Regions from separate parts of the Streptomyces sp. R-74717 genome, predicted to be linked through region 2. Evidence: riboswitches for the same ligand, from Rfam matches in the RefSeq annotation. Region 2 holds a riboswitch; the other holds the start of a gene.
The links. A riboswitch is a leader RNA that binds a small molecule or an ion and turns the genes downstream of it on or off. The one in region 2 is predicted to bind glycine.
Positions count from the first base shown of each region.

Region 1: another riboswitch for glycine. It lies ahead of gcvP (aminomethyl-transferring glycine dehydrogenase); the one in region 2 lies ahead of gcvT (glycine cleavage system aminomethyltransferase GcvT).

Region 1 covers NZ_CP102361.1:8,013,918-8,028,425, forward strand. The annotation lists gene NRF20_RS36780 (CDP-alcohol phosphatidyltransferase family protein) at 1-165, shown strand, start outside; gene NRF20_RS36785 (sugar phosphate nucleotidyltransferase) at 280-2,775, shown strand; gene NRF20_RS36790 (DUF881 domain-containing protein) at 2,874-3,797, shown strand; gene NRF20_RS36795 (small basic family protein) at 3,794-4,126, shown strand; gene NRF20_RS36800 (DUF881 domain-containing protein) at 4,132-4,920, shown strand; gene NRF20_RS36805 (FHA domain-containing protein) at 5,111-5,899, shown strand; gene NRF20_RS36810 (MerR family transcriptional regulator) at 5,917-6,660, shown strand; gene NRF20_RS36815 (bifunctional nuclease family protein) at 6,714-7,187, shown strand; gene NRF20_RS36820 (MerR family transcriptional regulator) at 7,356-7,973, shown strand; gene NRF20_RS36825 (DNA polymerase IV) at 8,031-9,491, shown strand; gene NRF20_RS36830 (PRC-barrel domain-containing protein) at 9,416-9,784, opposite strand; glycine riboswitch at 9,898-9,994, shown strand; gene gcvP (aminomethyl-transferring glycine dehydrogenase) at 10,189-13,074, shown strand; gene NRF20_RS36840 (DUF5999 family protein) at 13,160-13,366, opposite strand; partial or broken gene NRF20_RS36845 (IS30 family transposase) at 13,684-14,508, opposite strand, start outside.
Region 2 covers NZ_CP102361.1:3,196,579-3,211,086, forward strand. The annotation lists gene NRF20_RS14310 (ABC transporter ATP-binding protein) at 1-1,049, opposite strand, end outside; gene NRF20_RS14315 (ABC transporter ATP-binding protein) at 1,064-2,164, opposite strand; gene NRF20_RS14320 (ABC transporter permease) at 2,161-3,162, opposite strand; gene NRF20_RS14325 (ABC transporter substrate-binding protein) at 3,308-5,083, opposite strand; gene NRF20_RS14330 (ABC transporter permease) at 5,179-6,183, opposite strand; gene NRF20_RS14335 (enhanced serine sensitivity protein SseB C-terminal domain-containing protein) at 6,633-7,415, opposite strand; gene NRF20_RS14340 (enhanced serine sensitivity protein SseB) at 7,596-8,366, opposite strand; gene NRF20_RS14345 (AAA family ATPase) at 8,447-9,124, opposite strand; glycine riboswitch at 9,284-9,381, shown strand; gene gcvT (glycine cleavage system aminomethyltransferase GcvT) at 9,523-10,638, shown strand; gene gcvH (glycine cleavage system protein GcvH) at 10,730-11,107, shown strand; gene glyA (serine hydroxymethyltransferase) at 11,128-12,387, shown strand; gene NRF20_RS14365 (L-serine ammonia-lyase) at 12,572-13,954, shown strand; gene NRF20_RS14370 (hypothetical protein) at 14,317-14,508, shown strand, end outside.

The sequences.
Region 1 (14,508 bases), 4.8 Mb from region 2:
TTCCCCTTGTTGCTGCTCAGCGACGGAAGTGATTGGCTTGCATCGCTGGCCGCCATTTTCGGATGGGCGTTCGCAGGTTGGGGTACAACGCTCTATTGGTGGGCAGGGATCCTCTACGTGGTTCAGGTCCGCCGGCTCGTCAAGGCGGATGTAGCAGCCGATTGAGCTCGTTGATGCGGGTGCCGCGCAGTGTGGCCGGCCCGCCGCTGATGACCCGTGTGGTGCCCTGACGGGCGAAGTCGGCTAAACCGTCGTCTCTGCAAGGAGGACGTTTCCGACATGAAGGCCGTCGTGATGGCTGGCGGCGAAGGCACTCGTCTTCGCCCCATGACCTCAAGCATGCCCAAGCCGCTTCTGCCCGTCGCCAATCGGCCGATCATGGAGCATGTGCTTCGGCTGCTCAAGCGGCACGGGCTCAACGAGACCGTCGTAACGGTCCAGTTTCTTGCCTCGCTGGTCAAGAACTACTTCGGAGACGGCGAAGAGCTCGGGATGGAGCTCAGTTATGCCAATGAGGAGAAACCGCTCGGCACTGCGGGGAGCGTGAAGAATGCCGAGGAAGCGCTGAGGGACGACACTTTCCTCGTTATTTCCGGTGACGCGCTCACCGACTTCGATCTCACCGACCTCATCGCCTTCCACAAGGAAAAGGGCGGGCTGGTGACGGTGTGCCTGACCCGTGTGCCGAATCCTCTGGAATTCGGCATCACCATCGTGGACGAGGCGGGTCAGGTCGAGCGTTTCCTGGAGAAACCGACCTGGGGCCAGGTCTTCTCGGACACCGTCAATACGGGCATCTATGTCATGGAACCCGAGGTGTTCGATTATGTCGAGGCCGACGTCTCCGTGGACTGGTCCGGTGATGTCTTCCCGCAGCTCATGAAGGAAGGAAAGCCCATCTACGGCTATGTCGCCGAGGGCTACTGGGAGGATGTCGGTACCCACGAGAGCTATGTGAAGGCCCAGGCAGACGTTCTTGAGCGCAAGGTCGACGTCGAGATCGACGGATTCGAGATCTCGCCGGGTGTATGGGTCGCGGAAGGCGCGGAAGTACATCCCGACGCGGTACTGCGGGGACCTCTCTACATCGGGGACTACGCAAAGGTCGAAGCCGGAGCAGAGATTCGCGAGCACACGGTCATCGGGTCGAACGTCGTCGTGAAAAGCGGAGCTTTCCTGCACAGGGCAGTGGTTCACGACAACGTCTACATCGGCCAGCACAGCAACCTGCGCGGATGCGTGATCGGTAAGAACACCGACGTCATGCGGGCCGCCCGTATCGAGGACGGCGCGGTCATCGGAGACGAGTGCCTGATCGGTGAAGAATCGATCATTCAGGGCAATGTCCGCGTCTACCCGTTCAAGACCATCGAGGCCGGCGCCTTCGTCAATACGTCGGTGATCTGGGAATCTCGCGGACAGGCCCACCTCTTCGGGGCCCGCGGTGTGTCCGGGATCCTGAACGTCGAGATCACGCCGGAGCTGGCGGTCCGGCTCGCCGGAGCCTATGCCACGACCCTCAAGAAGGGTTCGACGGTCACCACCGCCCGTGACCACTCCCGCGGCGCCCGTGCGCTGAAGAGAGCGGTGATCTCGGCGCTCCAGGCCAGTGCCATCGATGTCCGGGACCTGGAGAACGTACCGCTGCCCGTCGCACGCCAGCAGACGGCGCGGGGCAGCGCCGGCGGGATCATGATCCGTACGTCCCCCGGCGTGTCCGACTCGGTCGACATCATGTTCTTCGACGAGCGGGGCGCGGACCTCTCCCAGGCGCGGCAGCGGAAGCTGGACCGAGTCTACGCACGTCAGGAATACCGCCGTGCCTTCCCGGGGGAGATCGGGGACCTGCACTTCCCGTCCAGCGTCTTCGACTCGTACACCGGATCGTTGCTGCGGAACGTGGACACCGTGGGGATTGCGGACGCGGGCCTCAAGGTTGTCGTCGACGCCTCCAACGGCAGTGCCGGGCTTGTCCTGCCGAGCCTGCTGGGCAGGCTCGGCGTGGACGCATTGACCATCAACCCCGGCCTCGACGAATCACGGCCCACCGAATCCGCCGAGACCCGGCGCTCAGGACTGGTGCGGTTGGGCGAGATCGTCTCCTCGGCACGGGCCGCGTTCGGCGTGCGGTTCGACCCGGTGGGCGAGCGGCTCTCCCTGGTCGACGAACGGGGCAGGATCGTGGAGGACGACCGGGCGCTCCTGGTGATGCTCGACCTCGTGGCGGCCGAGCGGCGCAGCGGGCGGGTGGCGCTGCCGGTGACCACGACGCGGGTCGCCGAGCAGGTCGCGGCGTACCACGGCACGCAGGTCGAATGGACGACGACATCGCCCGACGACTTGACGCGTGTGGGACGCGAGGAAGGCACCATCTTCGGTGGAGACGGCCGCGGTGGATTCATCGTTCCCGAATTCAGTAGCGTCTTCGACGGATCGGCTGCTTTCGTGAGACTCATCGGGCTCGTCGCCAGGACACAGCTCACTCTCAGCCAGATCGATGCCCGTATTCCCCGGGCCCATGTCCTGCGCCGTGATCTGGCCACACCCTGGGCCGTCAAGGGCTTGGTCATGCGGCGGGTCGTGGAGGCCGCCGGTGACCGCAGTGTCGATACGACGGACGGTGTACGGGTCGTGGAGGCCGACGGGCGATGGGTGATGGTGCTGCCGGACCCGGCCGAAGCGGTCACCCATTTGTGGGCTGAGGGTCCGGACGACGCCTCCGCGCAGGCGCTGCTGGACGAATGGGCGGCGGTCGTGGAGAGCGCAGGTCACTGAGGGTTCCACCGGTGTTCCCGGCGGCGTCCAGCGACGCCTTTGGGCACACCGGTGGGGCCATTCGGCGGTAGCAGTGGCGACGTGCGACGATGTGCGGCATGTCGCAGCAGCCCCCCGATCGGAGTACCGCCTCGCCTCCCGCGCGTCCCGACGCGTCCATGTCGCTGCTGACCAATGTGATGGACCACAGCCTGGACGACGGATACGCCGAGGCATCGGCGCGTCGGAACGCCGACGGGAGCGAGGGCATGCCCCGCACGCTCAAGTCGAGACTCGGCCTCGCCGCATGCCTGGTGCTTGCTGCACTTGTGGTCACGCTCGGGGCTGCGCAGGCACATGTCTCCGCGCCGGTCCTCGCCAAGGAGCGCCAGGAGTTGATCGATCGTATCGACGGGGAGACGGCGGCGGCCGACACCCTTGAGTCGCAGGTCGACAAGCTCCGGGACGACGTGGGTAGACGCCAGCGCAAGGCGTTGGAGAAGCACGGCGGGGACCAGGGGGAGCTGGTGGCGCTGCTCGCCGGGGCGACAGCGGTGGAGGGGCCCGGCGTGAAACTCGTCGTCGACGACGCCAAGGACACCGACCAGGGCGGTGGCGGGCCGAGGGAGACCAGCGGATTCGCCGACACCGGGCGGGTCCGCGATCGGGACCTCCAACGGGTCGTCAACGGACTCTGGCAGTCCGGTGCGGAAGCGATCGCGATCAACGGGCAGCGTCTGACAGCCCTGTCGGCGATCCGTGCGGCCGGCGACGCCATACTGGTCGACAACAGACCGCTCGTGCCGCCGTACACGGTGCTGGCGGTGGGGAATGGGAAGCAGCTCAGCACCGCATTCCAGGACAGTGCTGACGGCCAGTATCTGCAGGCGCTCAAGGACACCTTCGACATCCGGACGAGCATGTCCGTCCAGGGGAAGGTGAACCTCCCGGTTGTGCCGAGCCTGATCGTACGAACAGCAGAGCCTTATAAGGCCGCAGACACCGGCAGTGGTGCGGCAGACACAGGGAAGGGCACATCGTGATCGCCGTACTGGGCCTCGTCGTGGGAGTCGTGGTCGGACTGTTGGTCCGACCCGAGGTGCCGGCGGTGGTCGAGCCCTATCTTCCGATCGCCGTCGTGGCTGCCCTCGACGCAGTCTTCGGGGGTCTGCGGGCCATGCTCGACGGAATCTTCGTCGACAAGGTGTTCGTCGTGTCGTTCCTGTCGAACGTCGTGGTGGCCGCACTGATCGTGTTCCTGGGCGACAAGCTGGGCGTGGGAGCGCAACTCTCCACCGGTGTGGTGGTCGTGCTCGGGATCCGGATCTTCTCCAACGCCGCGGCCATCCGCCGGCACGTCTTCCGGGCCTGACGCCGATGAGCAACGAAGAACTTCCCAGCGACAAGGGGCGCATCGGCGAGCAGCCGGCCGCCGCCGCCAAGGAGCTCACCGGACGTCAGCGGCTGATCGCCGGACTCTGGCCGCCGCGCGTGACGCGAGCCCAACTCATCGTCGCGGTGCTGCTGTTCGTCCTAGGCCTTGGGCTGGCCATTCAGGTGCGCTCGAACAGTGACAACAGCGCGCTGAGGGGTGCCCGCCAGGAGGACCTGGTTCGCATTCTCGATGAGCTGGACGACCGAACACAGCGTCTGGAGGACGAGAAGCAGCGCCTCGACGCTCAGCGTACGGAGCTGGAGAACAGCTCCGACCAGGCTGAGGAGGCCCGTAAGCAGACGGTGGAGAAGGAGCGGCAACTCGGTATTCTCGCGGGCACCGTGGCGGCACACGGGCCTGGGATCACGCTCACCGTCAATGACCCGGGAGACGGGATCAAGGCGGACATGCTGCTCGACGCGCTGCAGGAGTTGCGTGCAGCGGGTGCCGAGGCGATCGAGGTCAACGGAGTGAGAGTGGTGGCCAATACGTTCTTCTCCGGTGATGGCGGCAACGTCAAGGTTGACGGCCGTAAGATCACCGCGCCGTACGTGTTCAAGGTGATCGGCAAGCCCCAGGATCTGGAGCCGGCGCTGAACATCCCCGGCGGTGTGGTGCAGACACTGGAGAAGGAGCAGGCCACCGTGCACGTGGAGCAGGCCGACGACATCGTCGTGGATGCCTTGCGACCGGCGAAGCGGCCTGACTACGCTCGGTCGTCATCCTCGTGAGGCCGCGCCACGGAGGGGTCGAAGGACACGGGCGGGAGGTTGCGGGGGGTCGCCGCATCGTAATGGTGGTGCGTGGTGGAAACTGTCGAGTGGATACGGACGTTGTGAAGATGTCCGGGTCGGCAGGTGTGTTCGTTCAGGGTTCGTCCTGCCCCACGGGCGGGTCTATTTCGGTCAAGGGGAATCGCCCGTGAAGTTGTTTGGGAAGTTGTTCGGCAAGAGCGCTCGCGATGAAGCTGCCCGCCATCGCGCACCGCGCCATGGCCAGGCAGAGGAGCAGGGCTCGGAGCGCCCGCTCTTCCGCGATCAGGTGTCCGGTTCGGGCAGCGACAATTCGGGCGCTTCCGGCGCGTCGTCTGTTGACCCTGCCGGTGCCGGCCGCATAGGTTTCTCGGAACCGTCAACCTCAAGTACGGGTGGAGGGTTCACCCCGAGGCAGGAGGGTTCGTCCATGCCGGTCTGTACGAGGTGCGGGCATCGCAACGCCGAGGCCAGTCGCTTCTGCTCCAACTGCGGTGCGCCGCTGAGGGGTGGAATCCCCGAGCGTGCCTCGGAGACGACCTCGACCATCTCCATCTCGGGTCTTGAGGCGTACGACGCGGAGGCCACCGGGCAGACGCCCGTACCGTCCCTCTCGCCCGAGGCACAGGCCGCAGTCGATGCGCTTCCGCTCGGCTCGGCACTCCTGGTGGTGCGACGTGGTCCGAACTCCGGCAGCCGCTTCCTGCTGGATGGTGAGCTGACCACGGCCGGCCGCCATCCGCAGAGCGACATCTTCCTCGACGACGTGACGGTGTCGCGGCGGCATGTGGAGTTCCGCAGGAACCCCGACGGCAGCTTCACGGTCGGGGACGTGGGCAGCCTGAACGGCACCTACGTCAATCGCGAGCGCATCGACTCCGTCGCCCTGTCCAACGGTGACGAAGTGCAGATCGGCAAGTACCGGCTGGTCTTCTACGCGAGCCAGCGGGGCATCTGACCCGTCAGGGAAGGTCCATGCTGAGAACACCGACGGGCGGTGCCGGTCACGGCACCGCCACCGCCGACGACCGCCCGATGAGTATCGGCACGGTGCTCCTGCAACTGCGGGACGAGTTTCCGGAAGTCACGATCTCCAAGATCCGCTTCCTGGAGGCCGAAGGTCTCGTCGAACCGCAGCGGACCCCCTCCGGCTATCGCAAGTTCCGTGGGGCCGACGTGGAGCGGCTGGCTCAGGTGCTGCGTATGCAGCGGGACCACTACCTCCCGCTGAAGGTCATCCGAGAGCATCTGGATGCCCTCGCCCGTGGCGAACAGTCCACCCTGCCGTCCGGGGGCGACCTGCGGGATCTGACCGAGGGCGGCTGGGACGGCGGCCCCGGGCGGGCGACTGCGGCCCGTATCGGCCGTGCCGAGCTGCTGGCGGCCGCCGAGGTCACCGAGAGTGACCTGGATGAGTGGGAGTCGTACGGCCTGGTCGCTCCGACCGCCGAGGGCGGTTACGACGCGGAGATGGTCACGGTGGCCAAGCTTGTGGCGGATCTGGGTCGATTCGGTCTGGAACCACGTCACCTGCGTGCCATTCGGGCGGCCGCGGACCGTGAGGCGGGACTCATCGAGCAGGTGGTCGCGCCCCTGCGCCGACACCGGAATCCGCAGACCAGAGCACATGCGGAGGCCACCGCGAGGGAGCTCGCAGAGCTGTCCGTGCGGCTTCATTCGGCGCTTGTGCAGACCGCTCTGCGGGTCCGGCTCCACTGATCACGTCGGTGCCCGACTACCCAAACCTGCCGAGCACGTCCTAGGGTTGCTGTGTGAACGAGCTCGACGTTGTGGGTGTCCGGGTGGAAATGCCCTCCAACCAACCGATCGTGCTCCTGCGTGAAGTGGGAGGCGACCGGTACCTCCCCATTTGGATCGGTCCTGGTGAGGCGACCGCGATCGCCTTCGCCCAGCAGGGCATGGCTCCGGCCAGGCCGCTGACCCATGATCTCTTCAAGGATGTGCTCGAGGCCGTCGGTCAGGAGCTCACCGAGGTCCGTATCACGGACCTGCGGGAAGGGGTCTTCTACGCGGAGCTGGTCTTCGCCAGCGGGGTCGAGGTGAGCGCGCGGCCGTCCGACGCCATAGCGCTCGCGCTGCGCACCGGAACGCCGATCTACGGCAGCGACGGGGTGCTCGACGATGCCGGCATCGCCATCCCGGACGAGCAGGAGGACGAGGTGGAGAAGTTCCGCGAGTTCCTCGACCAGATCTCACCGGAGGACTTCGGTACCAACAGTCAGTAACCGTTCTACGGGGTCGCAGTCAGCGCATCCGACAAGCCTTTCCCGCTCGCGAGACACGGGAAACCACTCTCAGGGTGATTATCACTCGGCGTGCCGAGTGTGGCGATCGTTGACGCACCCCGAGTGACTGCCTACCTTCGAGATGGCAGGTCAAGGACGGAGGTCGGCGTGAGAAGCAGCGGCGACGGTACGGCAGCGGGTGGGCCGTATCCGCAGCAGGGGAGTACAGCCGGCCACACCATCAGGCAACCGGTTAAACCGGCGGCGGTGGCGGGGGGCGGCGTGGCATCGGCCAACGACATCGGCTATCGCGGGCCGACAGCTTGCGCGGCCGCGGGGATCACCTATCGGCAGCTCGACTACTGGGCGCGCACGGGGCTGGTCGAGCCGAGCGTGCGTCCGGCATACGGCTCGGGTACACAGCGGCTCTACAGCTTCCGGGACGTCGTCCTGCTGAAGATCGTGAAGCGTTTCCTGGACACGGGCGTCGCCCTGCAGAACATCCGCACCACGGTTCAGCATCTGCGGGCCCGCGGCTTCCAGGATCTTGAGCGGATGACGCTGATGAGCGACGGGGCGACGGTCTACGAGTGCTCCTCGCCCGACGAGGTCGTCGATCTGCTCCAGGGCGGCCAGGGTGTCTTCGGTATCGCCGTGGGTGTGGTGTGGCAGGACGTCGACGCCGCCTTGTCACAGCTGCACGGTGAGCGGGTGGACACCGGTGAGACGCTGGTCGGGAACAACCCCACCGATGAGCTGGCGCGTCGACGCAACCGCGCCGGCTGACCCGGCCGGGGAATCGGGCGCGGCGATTGTCAGTGCCGTAGGGCAGCATCGATTGATGTGAGAGCCGCGCCCACCATCCTGCATCTGGACATGGATGCCTTCTACGCCTCTGCCGAGCAGGCGGCGAAGCCCAGCCTGCGCGGCAAACCGGTCGTGGTGGGCGGGCTGGGACCACGCGGAGTCGTCGCCACTGCGTCGTACGAGGCACGGCGCTTCGGGGTGCACTCGGCGATGCCCATGGCGCAGGCGCGGCGGCTGGCTCCCAACGCGGCCTATCTGGTGCCCCGCTTCCTGCTGTACCGGACGGTCAGTGACCAGGTGATGGAGCTGCTGGGACGGCTCTCCCCGCTGATGGAGCCACTCAGCCTGGACGAGGCCTTTGTGGACCTCGAAGCGGGTGGCACGGCCGATGACACCGCTTCCGCGCTGGAGATCGGTGAGCAGCTGCGTACGGCCATCAAGGCGGTCACAGGGCTCACCGGTTCGGTCGGGCTCGCCGGTTCCAAGATGCTGGCCAAGATCGCTTCGGAGGAGGCGAAACCGAACGGGCTGCTGCTCATAGAGCCGGGAACGGAGCGGGAGCTGCTCGCGCCCATGTCGGTACGGATCCTCCCCGGCGTCGGGCCCGCGACGGCGGACCATCTGCGCCGCGCCGGGATGACGACGGTCAATGACCTGGTCGAGGCGGGTGAGGCGGAGCTCGTACGCCTGCTGGGGAAGGCGCACGGCGGCTCGCTGCACCGCATGGCGTTCGGGTACGACGACCGGCCCGTGGTCGCGGAGCGGGACGCGAAGTCGGTGTCGGTCGAGGACACTTTCGACGCGGATCTGCACGACCGGGTGCGGGTCAGGACGGAGGTGGAACGGCTGGCCGACCGATGCGTCCAGCGACTGCGGGGCGCGGGGCGGTCCGGGCGGACGGTGGTGCTCAAGGTGCGGCGGTACGACTTCTCCACGCTCACGAGGTCCGAGACGCTGCGTGGGCCCACGGACGACCCGGCAGTGGTCCGGGAGGCCGCCGCACGGCTCCTGGAGGCCGTGGACACCACCGGAGGGGTACGGCTCCTGGGGGTGGGCGTCACGGGGCTTGCCGACTACACGCAGGACGACCTCTTCGCCCAGGCCGCCGGTGAACAGGCCGCAACCGGGGAAGCGGCCGAGGAGGAGACAGCGGCGGCGGGCGACGGGGACAAGCTGGTGGACGGTACGCGGGAGGAGACCCAGGAGACCGCCGAGCAGCTCGCCGCACGGCGCTGGCCCGCCGGACATGACGTACGTCATGACACCTACGGCCACGGCTGGGTGCAGGGCAGCGGTGTCGGCCGGGTGACGGTGCGGTTCGAGGAACCCGAATCGGCGCCCGGCCGGGTGCGTACGTTCCGCATCGACGATCCGGTACTGCAGCCGGCCGATCCGCTGCCGCTGGTGCGGAACCCGGTGGACTACTCGTCCTGGCCGGCCAGTCTGCCGAATTCCCTGTCCGGGCCGGTCTCCTCGGGCGGGGAGTCCAGACCGTAGTGCCGGTAGAGCTGGAGTTCCTGTTCCGGTGAGAGATGGCGGCCTACGCCGAAGTCCGGTGCGTCCTTGATCAGTGCACGGTCGAAGGGGACGCGGAGCGAATCCTCCACGAATTCGCTGGGTTCCAGCGGGACGAACGCGTCCCGGCTGAACAGTCCGGTACGTACGGCCGCCCACTCGGGCACACCGGTGGCGTCGTCGAGGTACACCTCGTCCACGGTTCCGATCTTGGTGCCCTTGCGGTCGAACGCTTTGCGGCCGATCAGGCTGCGCGGATCGATGTCGGTCTGCACGGTCCCTCCCACTGGTCGCGGCTACTCCACAAGCACTACAGAAGTGCAGATCCGAGGGGTTGGCCACTCGAGAATTCCGCCGCGAACCCCGCTGGTAGGCTGGTGATGGCTGCTGACCCCGTGCGGGAGAGTCCTCCGGAGCGAATCCGAAGGCGCCGAAGGAGCAAATCCTCCCCGGAATCTCTCAGGCCCCCGTACCGCACGGACGAGGTCACTCTGGAAAGCAGGGCGGGTTTCGTGCGGCCGAGTGCCGGTACGGTTCCCTTCCTCACCGACGGTGAAAGCCGGTACGCCGCAGGGCGCGCCGGTGAAGCTCTCAGGTTGAGATGACAGAGGGGGAGGCCGTTCGGGCACCCGCGCCGTGGTGCCCCTCGCAGGTCGTGACAGACCAGGAGGCCTCCACCATGACCCCCCGTCGCACTCCGCTTTCCCAGCTGGAGCAGGGCATTCCGTTCGAACAGCGCCACATCGGTCCCGATGCGGAGTCGCAGTCGAAGATGCTCGCTCAGATCGGCTACGGCTCGCTGGACGAGCTGACCGCGGCAGCGGTGCCCGATGTCATCAAGAGCGCGGAGGCGCTGCGGCTGCCGACTGCCCGCACCGAGGCCGAGGTCCTGGCGGAACTGCGTTCCCTCGCCGACCGCAACCAGGTGCTGGCCCCGATGATCGGGCTCGGCTACTACGGCACCTTCACCCCGCCGGTGATCCTCCGCAACGTCATGGAGAACCCTGCCTGGTACACGGCCTACACGCCGTACCAGCCGGAGATCTCGCAGGGCCGCCTGGAGGCGCTCCTCAATTTCCAGACGATGGTCGCCGAGCTGACCGGGCTGCCCACCTCCGGCGCCTCCCTGCTCGACGAGGGCACCGCGGCCGCCGAGGCCATGGCGCTCTCGCGGCGCGTCGGCAAGGTCAAGAACGGTGTCTTCCTGGTCGATGCCGACGCCCTGCCGCAGACGATCGCCGTCATCGAGACCCGCGCCGAGCCGACCGGTGTCGAGGTCGTCGTCGCCGACCTCTCCGACGGCGTCCCGGCGGAGATCGCCGAGCGCGGCGTCTTCGGTGTCCTGGTGCAGTACCCGGGCGCCTCCGGGGCGGTACGGAACATCAAGCCCGTCATCGAGCAGGCCCACGAACTCGGTGCGATCGTCACGGTCGCCGCCGATCTGCTGGCCCTGACCCTGCTCACCTCGCCAGGCGACCTGGGCGCGGACATCGCGGTCGGCACCACGCAGCGCTTCGGTGTACCGATGGGCTTCGGGGGACCGCACGCCGGCTTCATGGCCGTACGCGAGAAGTTCGCCCGCAGCCTGCCGGGCCGCCTCGTCGGCGTTTCCGTCGACGCGGACGGCAACAAGGCATACCGGCTGGCTCTGCAGACCCGCGAGCAGCACATCCGCCGCGAGAAGGCCACCAGCAACATCTGTACCGCGCAGGTGCTGCTCGCCGTCATGGCCGGGATGTACGCCGTCTACCACGGCCCGGACGGGCTGCGGACGATCGCTCAGCGCACCCACCGCTACGCGACGATCCTGGCCGAGGGCCTGCGCGCCTCCGGCATCGACGTCGTGACCGGCGCCTACTTCGACACCTTCACCGTGCGTGTCCCGGGGAAGGCCGCCGATGTCGTGGCCGACGCCCGCGAGCGCGGTGTCAATCTGCGGCTCGTCGACGCAGACCTGGTCTCCCTCGCCTGCGACGAGACCACCACGCGCACGCAGATCGCCGCCGTCTGGGCCGCCTTCGGCGCCGACGGGGACATCGAGACACTGGACGCAGCGGCTGCCGACGCGCTGCCCGAGGGCCTGCTGCGGACCGATGAGATCCTCACCCACCAGGTCTTCCACCAGCACCGTTCCGAGACCGCGATGCTGCGCTACCTGCGCAAGCTCGCCGACCGGGACTACGCCCTGGACCGCGGGATGATCCCGCTCGGCTCCTGCACCATGAAGCTGAACGCGACCACCGAGATGGAGTCGATCACCTGGCCCGAGTTCGGCGCACTGCACCCCTTCGCGCCGGCCGAGCAGGCGCAGGGCTTCCTCACCCTCATCCGTGAGCTTGAAGAGCGCCTTGCCGAGGTCACCGGGTACGACGCGGTCTCGATCCAGCCGAACGCCGGATCGCAGGGCGAGTTCGCCGGCCTCCTGGCCGTGCGTGCGTACCACCGGGCCAACGGCGACGACCAGCGGACCATCTGCCTCATCCCGTCCTCCGCGCACGGCACCAACGCCGCCAGCGCCGTGATGGCCGGCATGAAGGTCGTCGTGGTGAAGACCGCCGACGACGGCGAGGTCGACATCGAGGACCTCCGCGCCAAGATCGAGAAGCACCGCGACGAGCTCGCCGTGCTCATGATCACGTACCCGTCGACGCACGGTGTGTTCGAGGAGCACGTCGCCGGCATCTGCGCCGAGGTGCACGACGCCGGCGGTCAGGTCTACGTCGACGGTGCCAACCTCAACGCGCTGGTCGGCCTCGCCAAGCCGGGACGGTTCGGCGGCGACGTCTCGCACCTGAACCTGCACAAGACCTTCTGCATCCCGCACGGCGGCGGCGGTCCCGGCGTCGGCCCGGTCGGTGTCCGCGCGCACCTCGCGCCGTACCTGCCGAACCACCCGCTGCAGCCCGCGGCTGGCCCCGAGACCGGTGTCGGACCGATCTCGGCCGCTCCGTGGGGCTCGGCCGGCATTCTCCCCATCTCCTGGGCGTATGTACGCCTGATGGGCGGGGAGGGCCTGAAGCGTGCGACGCAGGTCGCCGTACTCGCCGCCAACTACATCGCCAAGCGTCTCGAACCGCACTACCCGATTCTTTACAACGGCCCGGCCGGGCTCGTCGCGCACGAGTGCATCGTGGACCTGCGGCCGATCTCCAAGGCCACTGGCGTCAGCGTCGACGACATTGCCAAGCGCCTGATCGACTACGGCTTCCACTCGCCGACCATGTCGTTCCCGGTCGCCGGGACGCTGATGATCGAGCCGACCGAGAGCGAGAACCTCGCGGAGCTCGACCGATTCTGCGACACGATGATCGCCATTCGTGGCGAGGTCGAGAAGGTGGCCTCCGGCGAGTGGAGCGCGGACGACAACCCGCTGAGCAACGCTCCGCACACCGCGGCGATGCTGGGCGGGGAGTGGGACCACGGCTACAGCCGTGAGGTGGCGGTCTTCCCGGCCGGAGTCTCGGCCGCCGACAAGTACTGGCCGCCGGTGCGCCGGATCGACGGTGCCTTCGGTGACCGCAATCTCGTCTGCTCCTGCCCGCCGCTGGACGAGTACGACAACTGAGGCATGAGCGGTAGGGCGTGACGCGGACATGCGTCGGGGCCGGTGCGGAGTTCTCCGGGCCGGCCCCAGTTCGTACCGGCCGCAGTCAGGCGGCCTTCATCACTCGGCCGGTCTCAAGGGGCCGGTGAGGTGCGATGATCTGCCCGTCCGGGAGCAGCTCACCGGTGTCCTCGAAGAGCAGGACGCCGTTGCACAGCAGGCTCCAGCCCTGTTCCGGATGGTGTGCCGTCAGGCGGGCGGCTTCCCGGTCGGCTGAGTCGGCGGTCGGGCATGGTGGCTGGTGCTGGCACATGGATGGGTTCTTTCGCTGCGTTGTGGTGAATGTCCTGCGGCTTGATGAGGTGTTCATGGCCGCCCCCCCGTATCGATCGGTCCGGTCCCAGTGTTGCCCCACGGGCGTCAATCCGCAGGGATTTCGCAGCAGCACTTCTCCTTACTCCAAGGACGTGTCACCCGGCCGGACGGTTCACCGCAACTGCACTGTCACTTCGGGTGGTTCGGGGTGGCCGGACCGGGCTAGTCCAGATGGGCAGGGCGTGCACCCCGCAGCGCTGTGCCCCACCACCAGGGGGCGAATTCCAGGAGTCGTTGCAACACGCGGTCGGGTGATCAGGCCGTGAGCAGTCTATGTAGGCGCTCGGCTGGGGTTTCCCAGCCGAGCGTCTTGCGTGGTCGGCTGTTCAGCTCGGTTGCCACGCCGTCCAGATGCTCCCGGGTGTGCCCGGACAAGTCGGGAAGTACTGCCGCAGCAGGCCGTTCGTGTTCTCGTTCGAGCCTCGTTGCCAGGGGCTGGCCGGATCGCAGAAGTAGACAGGCATGCCGGCCGCGATTGCGAACTCGTGATGGCGGCCCATTTCACTGCCTTGGTCCCAGGTCAGCGACCGTTTCAAATGTGTCGGCAGGACCTGGACGGTCTCCAGGAGGGCATCGCGCACGAGTTCAGTGCCACGACCGTGGGGTAGGTGGACGAGCATCACGTATCGGGTGGTCCGCTCCACCAGTGTGCCAATGGCTGACCCGCTGTCCTTGCCGATGATCAAGTCTCCCTCCCAGTGGCCGGGGACAGCCCGGTCAGCGGCCTCGGCCGGGCGCTCGCTGATCATCACCATGGGGCCGAGTAGCGGGGATTACGCTGCTGGGCTTGGCGGCGGGGCTTGCGACGGGCGCGTCCTGTACGCAGAGCCTTGGTCAGTTCCCGCCGGAGTTCTCCGCGTCCCTGGACGTAGAGGGCCTGGTAGATGGTCTCGTGGACCACGTGCATCTCCGGACGGTCGGGAAAGTCGCGCTGCAGGTGCTGGACTATCTGCTCCGGGCTCCAGCGCCTGCCCAGGCGGTCCTGGATGTACTCCCGCAGCTCCGGGTTCTGACCGATCTTCCCCAGCTTCGGCCGGGGCCTGCGGGCCTCGGCTCGGGCCGCAGCTGCGAACGGGCGGT
Region 2 (14,508 bases):
GGGTGGTGGCAGGCCACCTGGTGCCCGGTCTTCAGCGCGACCAGTGGCGGTTCCTGCGTCTTGCAGATCTCCGTCGCCTTCCAGCACCGGGTGTGGAAGCGGCAGCCGCTGGGCGGCGAGATCGGCGACGGCACGTCGCCCTTCAGCAGGATGCGCTCGCTCTTGGCCGAACGGCGCTTCGGGTCAGGGATCGGGACCGCCGAGAGCAGCGCCTTGGTGTACGGGTGCATCGGCGCCTTGTAGAGCGACTCGCGGTCCGCCAGCTCCACGATCTTGCCGAGGTACATCACCGCGATCCGGTCCGACACGTGCCGTACGACCGAGAGGTCATGGGCGATGATCACGTATGTCAGACCGAGCTCGGTCTGGAGGTCGTCGAGCAGGTTCACGACCTGCGCCTGGATCGAGACGTCCAGCGCCGACACCGGCTCGTCCGCCACGACCAGCTTGGGGTTGAGCGCGAGCGCGCGGGCGATCCCGATGCGCTGGCGCTGACCGCCGGAGAACTCGTGCGGGTAGCGGTTGTAGTGCTCGGGGTTGAGGCCCACGACCTCCAGCAGCCGCTGCACCTCCTTCTTGACGCCGCCCTCGGGCGTGACGCCCTGCAGCTTGAAGGGGGCACCCACGATCGTGCCGATCGTGTGCCGGGGGTTCAGCGAGGAGTACGGGTCCTGGAAGATCATCTGCATGTCGCGGCGCATCGGGCGCATGGCGCCGACGCCGAGGTGCGTGATGTCCCTCCCCTCGAACTCGATGTTCCCCGCGGTGGGTTCGAGCAGCCGGGTGATCAGCCGGCCCATTGTCGACTTTCCGCAGCCGGACTCTCCGACGACGCCCAGGGTCTCGCCCGAGTGCACCTCGAAGTCGAGCCCGTCGACGGCCTTCACGGCGCCGGCACTGCGCTGCAGCAGCCCCTTCTTGAGGGGGAAGTGCTTCTGCAGCCCGGTCACCTTGAGCAGCACCTCGGGGGAGGCTGCGTCCTTGACCGCCGCGCCGCTCCCGGCGGACCTCTGCGCCGGAACGTCCACGCCCTTGTCCTCGCTCGTCACGGCCTTGTCCTCGCTCACAGCTTGGGCGCAATCTCTTCGGTCCAGATACGCTCCCGCTGCTCCTGCGACATGTGGCAGGCCGCCCAGTGCCGGCTGCCGACCTCCTGCAGCTCGGGCCGTACGGTGCGGGTCACGTCGTCCTTGGGCACATCCGCGTACGGGCAGCGCGGGTTGAAGGCGCAGCCCGACGGGATGTTGATGAGCGACGGCGGGGAACCCTTGACCGGGATGAGCCGGTCGGTCTGGTCGCGGTCGAGGCGCGGCATCGAGCCCAGCAGACCCCAGGTGTAGGGGTGCCGGGGCTCGTAGAACACCTTCTCGGCCGGTCCGCGCTCGATGCAGCGCCCGCCGTACATCACCAGGATGTCGTCGGCGAGCTCGGCCACGACGCCCAGGTCGTGGGTGATGATGATGACCGCGGAGCCGAACTCCTTCTGCAGGTCCCGGATCAGGTCGAGGATCTGCGCCTGGACGGTCACGTCCAGGGCGGTCGTCGGCTCGTCGGCGATCAGCAGCTCGGGGTTGTTGACCAGCGACATGGCGATCATCGCGCGCTGGCGCATCCCGCCGGAGAACTCGTGCGGGTAGCTGTCGACGCGCTTGTCGGGCTGTGGGATGCCGACCCGGTCGAGCATCTCGATCGCCCGCCTGCGGGCGGTCTTCTTGTCCACGTCGTGATGGACCCGGTACGCCTCCACGATCTGCTTGCCGATCGTGTAGTACGGGTGCAGCGCGGACAGCGGGTCCTGGAAGATCATGGCCATGTCGCGGCCGCGCAGTTTGCGCACCTCGTCGGGGTCCGCGGACAGCAGTTCCTTGCCGTCCAGCCAGATCTCGCCGGAGACCTGCGCCTTGCGCTTTCCGTACTGGCCCGTGGTGTGCAGGCCCATGATGCCCAGCGACGTGACGGACTTGCCGGAGCCGGACTCGCCGACGATGCCGAGGGTCTTGCCCTTCTCCAGCTGGAAGTTGAGCCCGTCGACGGACTTGACCAGACCGTCATCGGTCGGGAAGTGCACCTTGAGGTCGCGCACTTCGAGGAAGGCGGTGGGAGCGGGCGAGCCGGCCGGGGCAGGTTCGCCCAGCGCGGCACCGCTCTTGTGCAGTTCGGTCATCCCAGCCTCACTCGCGGGTCGATGACGGCGTACAGAATATCGACGACGAGGTTGGCGACGGCGATCGCGAGAGCCGCGAACAGCGTGACGCCGAGGATCACGGGCAGGTCCTTGTTGCTGATGGCCTGGACCGCCGCGAGTCCGAGCCCCGGCAGGTTGAACGTGGACTCGGTGAGGACGGCGCCACCGAGGAGCACGCCGATGTCGAGGCCGAAGACGGTGAGGATCGGCGTCATCGCGGAACGCAGGGCGTGCCGGGTGATGACGGTGCCCTCGCCCAGCCCCTTGGCGCGGGCGGTGCGGATGTAGTCCTCGCCGAGCACTTCGAGCATGGTGGCTCTGGTGAGCCGGGCATACATCGCGGCGTTCAGGAAGGCAAGCACGATCCACGGCAGGACCAGTGTCTGGAACCAGGTGCCGATGCTGTCGTCCGTGGAGAGGTTGTCGGCGATGTGCACCCAGCCGAGGTTGTGCACGAACAGGCCCATCGCGACCATGCCGGTGAAGAAGATCGGCAGGGAGACGCCGCCGAGGGCGGTGGTCATCGCGGCACGGTCCCAGATACTGCCGCGCTTCAGCGCGGACACGACACCGGTGGCGACACCGCCGAGGAGCCACAGGACGCAGGCACCGGCGGCGAGCGCACCGGTGACGGGCAGGGCGTCCTTGAGCGTGGTCCAGACCGGTACCTCCGTGCGGAAGGAGTAGCCGAAGCAGGGAGCGGCGCAGTGGGTGACGTCGTCACCGTTCGCGTAGTCGCGCCCCATCGGGATGCCCTTGACGAAGTCCCAGAACTGGACGAGGAGGGGGTCGTCGAGACCCAGTTTGATCCGGATGCCCGCGAGCTGCTCGGCACCCGTGGCCTTGCCGGCGAAGAGGACGGCGACGTCCTGACCCGCCCACTTGGGCAGCATGAAGAAGATGGTGAAGGTCGCGAGCAGTACGACGAGCACCATGATGACTACGGCGAACAGGCGCCGGATGAGATAAGCAAGCACTGTGCGCGGCCCGCCGGTGGCCGGGAACCCCTTGTGGGGGCTCCCGACCACCGCCCCGGGCCATCACCTGCCCTTCGGACTGGCGGGTTTCGGCGGCGGTGGAGCAGTCAACCGGGTTGACTGCACATGCTGTTGACTACAGCGATTACTTGACGACGCCGAGCGAGACGTAGTCGTAACGGCCGTTGTAGGCGTCGGACATGTAGGCGTTCGTCAGTCGCTTACCGCGCCAGGTGATGTTCTTCTCGTAGATGAAGGGCATCCAGTCGGCCTGGTCGAGGATCCGCTTGTCGAGAGCCTTGTAGATCTCGCCGGCCTTGTCCGCGTCGGTCTCCGCGATCGCGTCGTCGAAGAGCTTGTCGATCTGCGGGTCCTTGATCTGCGACTCGTTGTAGTTGCCGGTCTCCGAGAGGAACCGGCTGTCCCACAGCGGCTGACCGAAGCCCTGGCCGGACGGGAAGTCCGGGCCCCAGCCGCTCATCGTCATGCCGTAGCCGCGCTTCTTCACGACGGACGGCGAACCGGTGATGCTGGACGACTCGGCGCCGTCGATCGGGTCGACCTCGATCTTGATGCCGACCTTGCCGAGCTGCTCCTGGAGCGCCTCGGCGGTGTCGATCTCGCCCGGGTTGTTGTTACGGGCGCTGAGCTTGGTGGTGAAGCCGGTGGGCTTACCGCATGCCTTCAGCTCTTCCTTGGCCTTGGCGGCGTCCGGCTTGCCCTTGCGGGCGAGGACGCCGTACGGGTCGTAGTCGCTGTGGCCCTTGATGGAGGCCGGCAGGGTGCTGTTGGCAATCGCGCCACCGGCGATCTCGCCACCGCGGGTCTGCTGCAGGGCCGCGAAGTCCGTGGCGTAGAAGACGGCCTTGCGGCAGTGGACGTCGTCCAGCGGCTTCGCCGTGTGGACGAGCGCGACGTAGCGGACGAAGGACGTCTGCATGTTGTCGACGCTGTCCTTGTGGTCCTGGACGGCGGTCACACGACCGGACTGGGTCATGCCGGTGCCGTTGAGGTCGACGTCGTAGTCGCCCTCCATCAGCTTCTTGTCGTTCTCCTCCAGGTTGGCGGAGATCGTCACCGTGACCTTGTCCGGGAGCGCAGCACGGACCGGGTCCGAGGACTTCTGCCACTTGTCGTTGCGGACGAGCACGATGCTCTTGCCCGGCTTGTACGACTCGAACTTGTACGGGCCCGAGGAGAACGGCCGCTGGGTGTACTTCGCCTTGGTGTCCTGCGACGCCTTCACGGGCGTGCCGGACGGCATGGCGAGGAACTGCTCGAAGTCACCGTTGGGCTTGGGCAGTTTGAAGATGATGGTGTTGTCGTCGGGCGTCTCGATCGCCTTCAGACCGAGCTTGTCCGGGGACGAGTCCTTGTAGGGGCCCTTGTACTCGCCCTTGGGGTCCAGCGTCTGCTTCAGGTACTGCGGGCCACCGGTGATGGTGTCCGTCGCCCAGATGCGCTCGATGCCGTACTTGACGTCCTTGGACGTCAGCTTGGAGCCGTCCTCCCAGGTGATGCCGTCCCGCAGCTTGTACGTGTACGTCTTGCCACCGTCCGAGATCACACCGGGGCCGGTGGCGAGGTCGCCGACCAGCTTGGTGGAGGCGGCGCCCGGCTTGGTGTCGTAGGTGACCAGCTGGCGGGTGTAGAAGCGCATGAAGTCCCAGGCCATGCCGTAGTAGGCACGCTGGGGGTCGGCGGAGTCCAGGTCCTGCTTGCCGACCATCTTCAGCGTTCCACCCTTCTTGGTGGACGCGTTGGCGACCTTGTTGAACGCCGCGTTGAAGCCGGCGCCCTTCGCCTTGCCGCCGCCGCTGTCGCCGTCGTCGCCGCCGCCGCACGCCGTGGTGGTCATCAGCGCCGCGACCACGAGGGCCGCACCAGCGGTGAGCCGTCGTTTCGAGGTAACTGTGGACATTTTCTCGTAACCTCCGAGATCGCGGTCCCAGGCCATTGCTTGCCGGAGAACCATGGGAAGAGCCACCTGACAGTGCGGCAGGGGCAAGTCGTGGGCTATCGGGTCCCCTTGGGATCCAGGGCGTCGCGCAGCCCGTCCCCGAAGAGGTTGAAGGCCAGTACGGTGATGAAGATCGTCACGCCGGGGAAGACCATGAACATCGGGTCGTGCTCGTACGTCTCCAGGGCGTCCCGCAGCATTCCGCCCCAGGAGGCCGTGGGCGGCCGCACACCGGCGCCGAGGAAGCTGAGGGCCGCTTCGGTCAGGATGTTGGTGGGGATCATGAGCGTCGCGTAGACGGTGATCGGCGCCACCAGGTTCGGCAGCAGCTCCCGGAAGAGGATGTGCGTCCGTCCGCCGCCGAGACTGCGCGCCGCTTCCACGTACTCGCGTTCGCGCAGCGAAAGCGTCTGGCCGCGAACGATGCGTCCCACGTACGGCCAGCCGAAGAAGCCGATGACGGCGACGAGCACGGCGATGCGCACCCCGCTGCCGGTGAGGCCGAGCAGGTCGTCGGGGAGGACCGAGACGAGGGAGATGATGAAAAGGAGCTGCGGGAAGGACAGCAGCACGTCCATCACCCGGCTGATCACCGCGTCCACCCAGCCGCCGAAGTAGCCGGCGATGATCCCGAAGAGCGTGCCGAGCGCCACGGCGACCAGGGCCGCCAGGAACGCCACGAGCAGCGAGATCCTGGCGCCGTAGACGATCCGGCTGAAGATGTCGCGCCCCTTGTTGGGCTCGACACCGAAGAGGAAGTCGCCGCTCACGCCGCCGAGGGGCCCCGTGGGGAGATTGGTCAGCGGATCGAGCTTGTCCTGGTGGAAATCGTTCGGCGGGTGTCCCAGCAGGCCCACGATCAGGGGCGCGAAGACGGCCACCACGATCAGGACGAGGACAACGATGCCACCCGTCAGAGCCACCTTGTCCTGCTTCAGGCGGTTCCAGGCAATCTGCTTGAGGGAGCGCCCCTCGACCTTCTTCACCCCGGAGTCGGCTGCGGGACCGCCGGTCGCGATCGGGCCCGCTTCCGTGGTCGGCTCGTGCAGTGGTGCCGTCATCGTGGCAAGGACCCCTCTCAACCGGCGGTGGCCGGGCCGAACTGGCCGCTGTGGCGGCGCGATCAGTCAGTCGTACGCAGAGGCGGCAAGACGCCCTTGCTGCCGGAGTCTTCATTGCCGTCGCGCGAGGTAGCCATAGCGTCAGGCGAATGGATGCCTAACCGTGATGCGGTCAGGGGTGTTCCGTTATCCGGACGGAAGTGAACGCCCCTCGAACACTGGTCAGTTGAGGCGGAAGGGGGCACGCGCGTAGATTCGCGTCGCTTTCACCATCAGACACCCCCAGCAGGGAAAACTCGGACATGGGGGAGTTCCGGCCCGTGACGAGGGTCCGGGCGACGTGCCGGTTCACCCGGGCGCGGACGGGGGTGGGCGGCCGCATTCCGGAAGTCGGGTGCGTACAGCGACATTTCGGGTGCCGGGGAGATGCAACTCCGCTGCCGGCAGGATCAGTACGCGCCCTGCGGCGGCGGGTAGCCGTAGCCCGTCACCGGGGCCGCCGGTACGTGGGCCTCGCGGTCGTAGAACGGACGGGAGTTGGCACGCAGCCACATCGCGACCGGGTCGTACTCGTCGGACATCGCGACGGTGGAGACGGGCAGCCCCTCCGGGACCGCGCCGATCGACTGCTGCATCATCGCTCGCACCGCGTCGACCGAGGTCTGGCTCGTGTCGTAGAGGTCGAGACCGATGGCGAGATACGGGACGCCGAGCGCGGGCTGCACCCACGCGCGGCGCAGCGAGCGGATCGCGGGGGTGTGATGGGCGTTCTGCGAGAGCAGGGCGTAGAACTGCGGGATCTCGACGGCCGGTTCGGTGAGCCGGAGCGGGCCCGCGGGCATCCGGTCGAGGCCGGTGGCGATCCGGCGCAGATCCAGCCAGGGGATGCCTACGCCGCCGCCCGGGGCGTGCGGGTTGAGCCAGATGCCCCAGCGGTCGGGGAAGAGGGCGCGGGCGATGTCGCGGCCGCCCACCAGTTCATGGGCCCGGTTCCAGCCGCTGGCCGAGAGCTCCTGGGCGGAGGTCACACAGGGCGCGTAGCCGAGGCCGTCGATCTCCATGTTCCCGTACTGGGCGTCGGGCGAGCCCGCCTGGCCGTGCCAGAGGAGCATCCAGATCCGGCCGTTCGCGAGGGCCTGCAGCAGTGCCTCGTACGCGTCGTAGCGCCCGGGCGTCACTTGGCGCAGCATGTGCTCGACCTGCCCGGCCGCCGCGGTGCCTGACGCACTCACCTGGTCCCGCCCCTCTTCGATCCACTGTGTCGGCCCGCCGCTCCCGGGGCACACGGGTGCGGCATGGTGCCGTGGCACCAGCCATCAAACCAGCTTATGCGCCGGTCCTGACACCGACTTGACGCCTTGGGTCGACGCGTTGATCCGCTCCGAAGGCGTCCGCGGGCGCCGTGCCGGGCGCTACTGGCCCGCGCGCTGGTAGAACGGCCGGACCTTCTCCCGCATCCAGTCGCCGACCGGGTCCTGAGCCACATCGAGCAGGACCAGATTGACCGGCCAGGGCACCTCGACCCGGCCGAGCGCACGGCCGAGGGCGTCCAACGGGGCGTTGCGCCCGGCACCCTCCCAGGTGGAGAACTCGACGCCGATGAAGAGGACGGGCTCGCCGCCCTCGATGCTGGCCAGCGCCCGGCGGGCGGTGAGCACGACACCGCTCTCCTCGAATTCGCCGGCCGCCGCGGAGAGGAAGTCGACGGGCTCCTCCTGCCAGGCCGGCTCGTACAGCCGGACCCTGCCTCCGCTGGCCGGCCCGTCCAGCGGGGTGCGTCCGGCGCGGCAGAGCTCGGCCACGGCGGGCGGCGGCAGCGGCATCCCGACGGCGCCGCCCGGGTTCACGGCGATGCCGAGCTGTGGAGGCAGGCCGCGGGCGAACTCGCGGGCGGGCGCGACGGCGAAGGACATCTGGGTACCGACGCAGCTGAGGAACTGCTGTTCGGAGCTGAACACGGGAACGTACGGAGCGCCCTCGATCTCCAGCGTGGGCAGGTCCAGGTCGGAGGAGTCGGGTCCGCCGCCGCCCGGCAGGGGCACCCAGACGTGGCTGCGCCCGAGCACCTCGACGAGCCGTCCGCCCGCCTCCGGGCTGCCCACCGAGGCCATCAGAACCTCTTCGAGCTCATTGGCCGGCCATCCGCTCTGCGGATGGGACTGGACCTGTGCCGGAATGTCCACTGCTTCCCCTTCTTGCTCGAGCCTTCCGGCAGAAGGTTAGCGTCCGGCCGCCAGGCCCTCCGGCCCCTCACCCCCAGGCCCTATGCGTCCGCGAACACGATCCGGCCCAGCTTCCCCGCCGCTTCCCGGTCCAGCAGCACCGCCGAAACGCACCCGGGCGGCAGCAGGCCGGTCTCGGTGTTCAGCAGCAGTCTCCCCACCGCCCTGCGGTGCCGGGCGAACGCATATCCGGAGACCCCGCGTCCGCGCTCCCGCTGCCCCTCCCTCGCCGTCTGCGGTGTGACGTCGAGCAGGACGAGGTGGAGGACACGGCCCCGGCGCCGCGCGTCACGGGCCAGCCAGCCGCGTACCCACGCCTGGGTTCCGCAGTCGTGGACGACGACGGACTCCCCGGAGCGCAGCGCCCGCCACAGTCCCCAGTAGTGGGCGACGCGGACGAGGGGGCGGTAGAGGGCATACGGGAGTAAACGGGGCATCAGCCGCGCCCAGCGGTCCCGGGTGTCCTGGGAGTCGATGGCACGGACCGTTGTGACCGCCCGCCGGATGAGCGTCGATTTGCCGCTGCCGGGCAGCCCGGAGACCACCACCACGTCGCCCGCCGCGAAGTGCAGGCTGCGCGGGCTGCGCCCGGCCCGCTCCCGCAGATCCCGCACGACGGGCGCGTGCGTGCCGAGCGTCTCCGTGGCCGGAGCCCCTGGCTGTGCGGGCATCGCGCCGTGCGCGACCCCCGCGGTCGTCGCGTACCGCTGCAACGTCATCGCCCTCCCCCTGTCGGGTCACCCCACGTATGCCCATGAAGTGTAAAGAAAAGGTAATGCGATACAACCGTCCACGCCGCTGATTTCCCGTGAGGGACCGGGGCCCCACTCCAGTGCGATGCATGCAATGATGACCCGGCCAACTGCATAAAGGCCGCTTGAATCCGCGCGGGAGAGTTCCGGTCACTGCATGTGCCGGGCGCCGAAGGAGCAAGTTCCTCCCTTGAATCTCTCAGGCCCCGTACCGCGTGGATGAGGCAGATCTGAAAAGCGGGCCGCTCTGCGGCTCCACCCAAGGTGCAAGCCGAACCCTTCAGGGGGCTCTCGGCGAACCTCTCAGGTTCCGATGACAGATGGGGAGGGATTGTCCTCGTCGTCATGCCCTGGGAGCCATATCCATGAGCACCGCCCCCCGTCTCACCGCCCTCGATGCCCTGCACCGTTCGCTGGGCGCGACCATGACCGACTTCGCGGGCTGGGACATGCCCCTGCGGTACGCCAGCGAGCGCGACGAGCACAACGCGGTGCGCACCAGGGCCGGTCTCTTCGACCTGTCGCACATGGGCGAGATCACCGTGACCGGCCCCGCGGCCGCGGCCTTCCTGAACTTCGCGCTGGTCGGCAACATCGGCACCGTCGCCGTGGGCCGCGCCCGCTACACGATGATCTGCGCCGAGGACGGCGGGATCCTGGACGACCTCATCGTCTACCGCCTGGGTGACACCGAATACATGGTCGTCGCCAACGCCGGGAACGCCCAGATCGTGCTGGACGCGCTGACCGTGCGGGCCGGCGGCTTCGACGCCGAGGTGCGCGACGACCGCGACGCGTACGCGCTGCTCGCCGTCCAGGGCCCCGAGTCCCCCGCCATCCTGGCCTCCGTCACCGATGCCGACCTGGACGGTCTGAAGTACTACGCCGGTCTGCCCGGCACGGTCGCCGGTGTCCCCGCCCTCATCGCCCGCACCGGCTACACCGGCGAGGACGGCTTCGAGCTGTTCGTCGCCCCCGAGCACGCCGAGCAGCTCTGGCAGGCCCTCACGGCGGCGGGCGCCTCCCGTGGCCTGATCCCGTGCGGCCTGTCCTGCCGCGACACGCTGCGCCTGGAGGCGGGCATGCCGCTGTACGGGCACGAGCTGACCACCGAGCTCACCCCGTTCGACGCCGGTCTCGGCCGGGTCGTGAAGTTCGAGAAGGAGGGCGACTTCGTGGGGCGCAAGGCCCTGGAGGCCGCCGCCGAGCGCGCCGAGACCGCCCCGCCGCGCAAGCTCGTCGGCCTGATCGCCGAGGGCCGCCGGGTGCCGCGCGCCGGCTACCCCGTGGTCGCCGAGGGCCAGGTCATCGGCGAGGTCACCTCCGGAGCCCCGTCGCCGACGCTCGGCAAGCCGATCGCCATCGCCTACGTGGACGCCGCGCACGCCACGCCCGGTACCGAAGGCGTCGCAGTGGACATCCGGGGCAGCCACGAGCCGTACGAGGTCGTGGCGCTGCCGTTCTACAAGCGCCAGAAGTGACGTCCGCGCACATCGGAAGTGACGCAGTCGCGTCTCACACCGTAAGACCACCGTTCATCAGCACCCCCCCGCGTACAGGAGAATTCAGGTCATGAGCAACCCCCAGCAGCTGCGTTACAGCAAGGAGCACGAGTGGCTGTCGGCCGTCGAGGACGGTGTGGCCACGATCGGTATCACCGAGTACGCGGCCAACGCGCTCGGCGATGTCGTCTACGCCCAGCTCCCCGAGGTCGGTGACACGGTGACCGCGGGCGAGACCTGCGGTGAGCTGGAGTCGACCAAGTCGGTGAGCGACCTGTATTCGCCGGTGACCGGTGAGGTCACCGCCGCGAACCAGGACGTCGTGGACGACCCGTCGCTGGTGAACTCCGCCCCCTTCGAGGGCGGCTGGCTGTTCAAGGTACGTATGGCGGAGGAGCCGAAGGACCTGCTCTCCGCCGACGAGTACACCGAGTTCTCCGGCAACTAAAGACCCCAAGGGACCACCTGATGTCGCTTCTCAACTCCTCCCTCCACGAGCTGGACCCGGACGTCGCCGCCGCTGTCGACGCCGAGCTCCACCGTCAGCAGTCCACCCTCGAAATGATCGCCTCGGAGAACTTCGCTCCGGTCGCGGTCATGGAGGCCCAGGGCTCCGTCCTCACCAACAAGTACGCCGAGGGCTACCCCGGCCGCCGCTACTACGGCGGCTGTGAGCACGTCGACGTCGTCGAGCAGATCGCCATCGACCGCATCAAGGCGCTGTTCGGCGCCGAGGCCGCGAACGTCCAGCCGCACTCCGGTGCGCAGGCCAACGCCGCCGCGATGTTCGCGCTGCTGAAGCCGGGCGACACGATCATGGGCCTGAGCCTGGCCCACGGCGGCCACCTGACCCACGGCATGAAGATCAACTTCTCCGGCAAGCTCTACAACGTGGTCCCGTACCACGTCGACGAGACCGGCGTCGTGGACATGGCCGAGGTCGAGCGTCTGGCCAAGGAGTCCAAGCCGAAGCTGATCGTCGCCGGCTGGTCCGCGTACCCCCGTCAGCTGGACTTCGCCGCCTTCCGCCGCATCGCGGACGAGGTCGGCGCGTACCTGATGGTCGACATGGCGCACTTCGCCGGCCTGGTGGCCGCGGGTCTGCACCCCAACCCGGTGCCGCACGCCCATGTCGTCACGACCACCACGCACAAGACCCTCGGCGGTCCGCGCGGTGGCGTCATCCTGTCGACGCAGGAGCTCGCCAAGAAGATCAACTCCGCGGTCTTCCCGGGCCAGCAGGGTGGTCCGCTGGAGCACGTGATCGCGGCCAAGGCGGTCTCGTTCAAGGTCGCGGCGACCGAGGAGTTCAAGGAGCGCCAGCAGCGCACCCTGGACGGCGCCCGCATCCTCGCCGAGCGCCTGGTCCAGCCGGACGTCACCGAGGTCGGTGTCTCCGTGCTGTCCGGCGGTACGGACGTCCACCTGGTCCTCGTCGACCTGCGCAACTCCGAGCTGGACGGCCAGCAGGCCGAGGACCGGCTGCACGAGCTGGGCATCACGGTCAACCGGAACGCCATCCCGAACGACCCGCGGCCGCCGATGGTCACCTCGGGTCTGCGGATCGGTACGCCGGCCCTGGCCACCCGCGGTTTCCAGGCCGAGGACTTCACCGAGGTCGCGGAGATCATCGCGTCGGCGCTCAAGCCGTCCTATGACGCGGATGCCCTCAAGGCCCGCGTCGTCGCGCTGGCCGAAAAGTTCCCGCTGTATCCCGGCCTGAAGTAGTCCGGGTCACAGGTTGTCCCGAAGTAATCCGGGACACAGTTCGTCACGTTTCGGGCGGGGCACCGCGCACACTGGACAGTGGGCGCGGTGCCCCATCCCTTGTCCCCCGCTGCTCTTCGGGCCAACCGGCCCGTACCGCATCACCCGGCAGACAACGGCGTCTACCAACCCTTAGGAGTCCCCCGTGGCCATCTCGGTCTTCGACCTGTTCTCGATCGGCATCGGCCCGTCCAGCTCCCATACGGTCGGCCCGATGCGCGCCGCCCTGATGTTCGCGCGCCGGCTGAAGAACGAGGGCCTCATCGCCCACACCGCCTCCATACGCGCCGAGCTGTACGGCTCGCTCGGGGCGACCGGTCACGGCCACGGCACCCCCAAGGCCGTCCTGCTCGGCCTGGAGGGCGAGTCGCCCCGCACCGTCGACGTGGAGTCCGCCGACGACCGGGTGGCGCGGATCCGTACCACCGGCCGGATCAACCTCCTCGGCATGCACGAGATCGCCTTCGACGCCGACGAGCAGCTGATCCTGCACCGCCGCAAGGCACTTCCGTACCACGCCAACGGCATGACGATCTTCGCCTTCGACCACGAGGGCGTCCCTCTCCTGGAGAAGACCTACTACTCCGTCGGCGGCGGCTTCGTCGTCGACGAGGACGCAGTGGGCGAGGACCGGATCGTCCTCGACGACACCGTGCTGAAGCACCCCTTCCGCACCGGTGACGAACTGCTGCGGCTCTCGAAGGACACCGGTCTGTCCATCTCCTCGCTGATGCTGGAGAACGAGAAGGCCTGGCGCACCGAGGACGAGATCCGCTCGGGCCTGCTCGACATCTGGCGCGTCATGCAGGCCTGCGTCGCGCGCGGCATGTCCCGCGAGGGCATCCTGCCCGGCGGCCTCAAGGTCCGCCGCCGCGCCGCGAACACCGCCCGCCAGCTGCGCGCCGAGGGCGACCCGCAGACCCTCGCGATGGAGTGGATCACCCTCTACGCGATGGCGGTCAACGAGGAGAACGCGGCGGGCGGCCGCGTCGTCACCGCACCCACCAATGGCGCCGCGGGCATCATCCCGGCCGTGCTGCACTACTACATGAACTTCGCGGCCGGTGGCGCCACCGAGGCGGAGAAGGAGGACAGCGTCGTCCGCTTCCTCCTCGCCGCCGGAGCCATCGGCATGCTCTTCAAGGAGAACGCCTCCATCTCCGGCGCCGAGGTCGGCTGCCAGGGCGAGGTCGGCTCCGCCTGCTCCATGGCCGCGGGCGCCCTCGCAGAGGTCCTCGGCGGTACCCCCGAGCAGGTCGAGAACGCCGCCGAGATCGGCATGGAACACAACCTCGGCCTGACCTGCGACCCGGTCGGCGGTCTCGTCCAGATCCCGTGCATCGAGCGCAACGGCATGGCCGCGGTCAAGGCCGTCACGGCGGCGAAGATGGCGCTGCGCGGCGACGGCAGCCACAAGGTCTCCCTCGACAAGGTCATCAAGACCATGAAGGAGACGGGCGCGGACATGAGCGTGAAGTACAAGGAGACGGCGCGGGGCGGGCTCGCGGTGAACATCATCGAGTGCTGAGGGAACAGGCCCTGACCAGCGCGTTTGCTTCTTTCAGCGCTGTCAGGGCCTTCCCTGCTTACGCGGCGGAATGTCCATGGGACAGACGGAAAGTCCCCGAAAAGTCCCCGGGAGATCCCACGGAATGGGCGGCTGACCTGGTGGTTCGTGGCATCCTCGGTCACTGTTCCGATCCGCCCTGACCGTCAGCCGCCGCCGGAGTGCATCGAATCGATCCCCCGCGCGCGCTGGAGGGGTACCAACCGGGCGCTTGATGATCACGGAGGATCTGTACCCCGCGCGGTCATCCACCACCAGCCTCCGGTCGAGCCGCAACGCCACAGAATCACCCCCGAATAACAAGACTTTTGTTAATGTGCTGCATGGCCACCACCCCCGCCCCTGCCCCCGGCGAAGGCCCTGTCCGCCCGGTCTCCGTCTCCCTCCACGAAGGCACCATCGCCGCCCTCAAGGCACGCACCGGCAAGCGCGGCATGTCCGCCTACGTCGAAGCCCTCATCCAGCGCCAACTGGAACGGGACCGACTGCGCGAACTCATCGAAGACGCGGAGGCC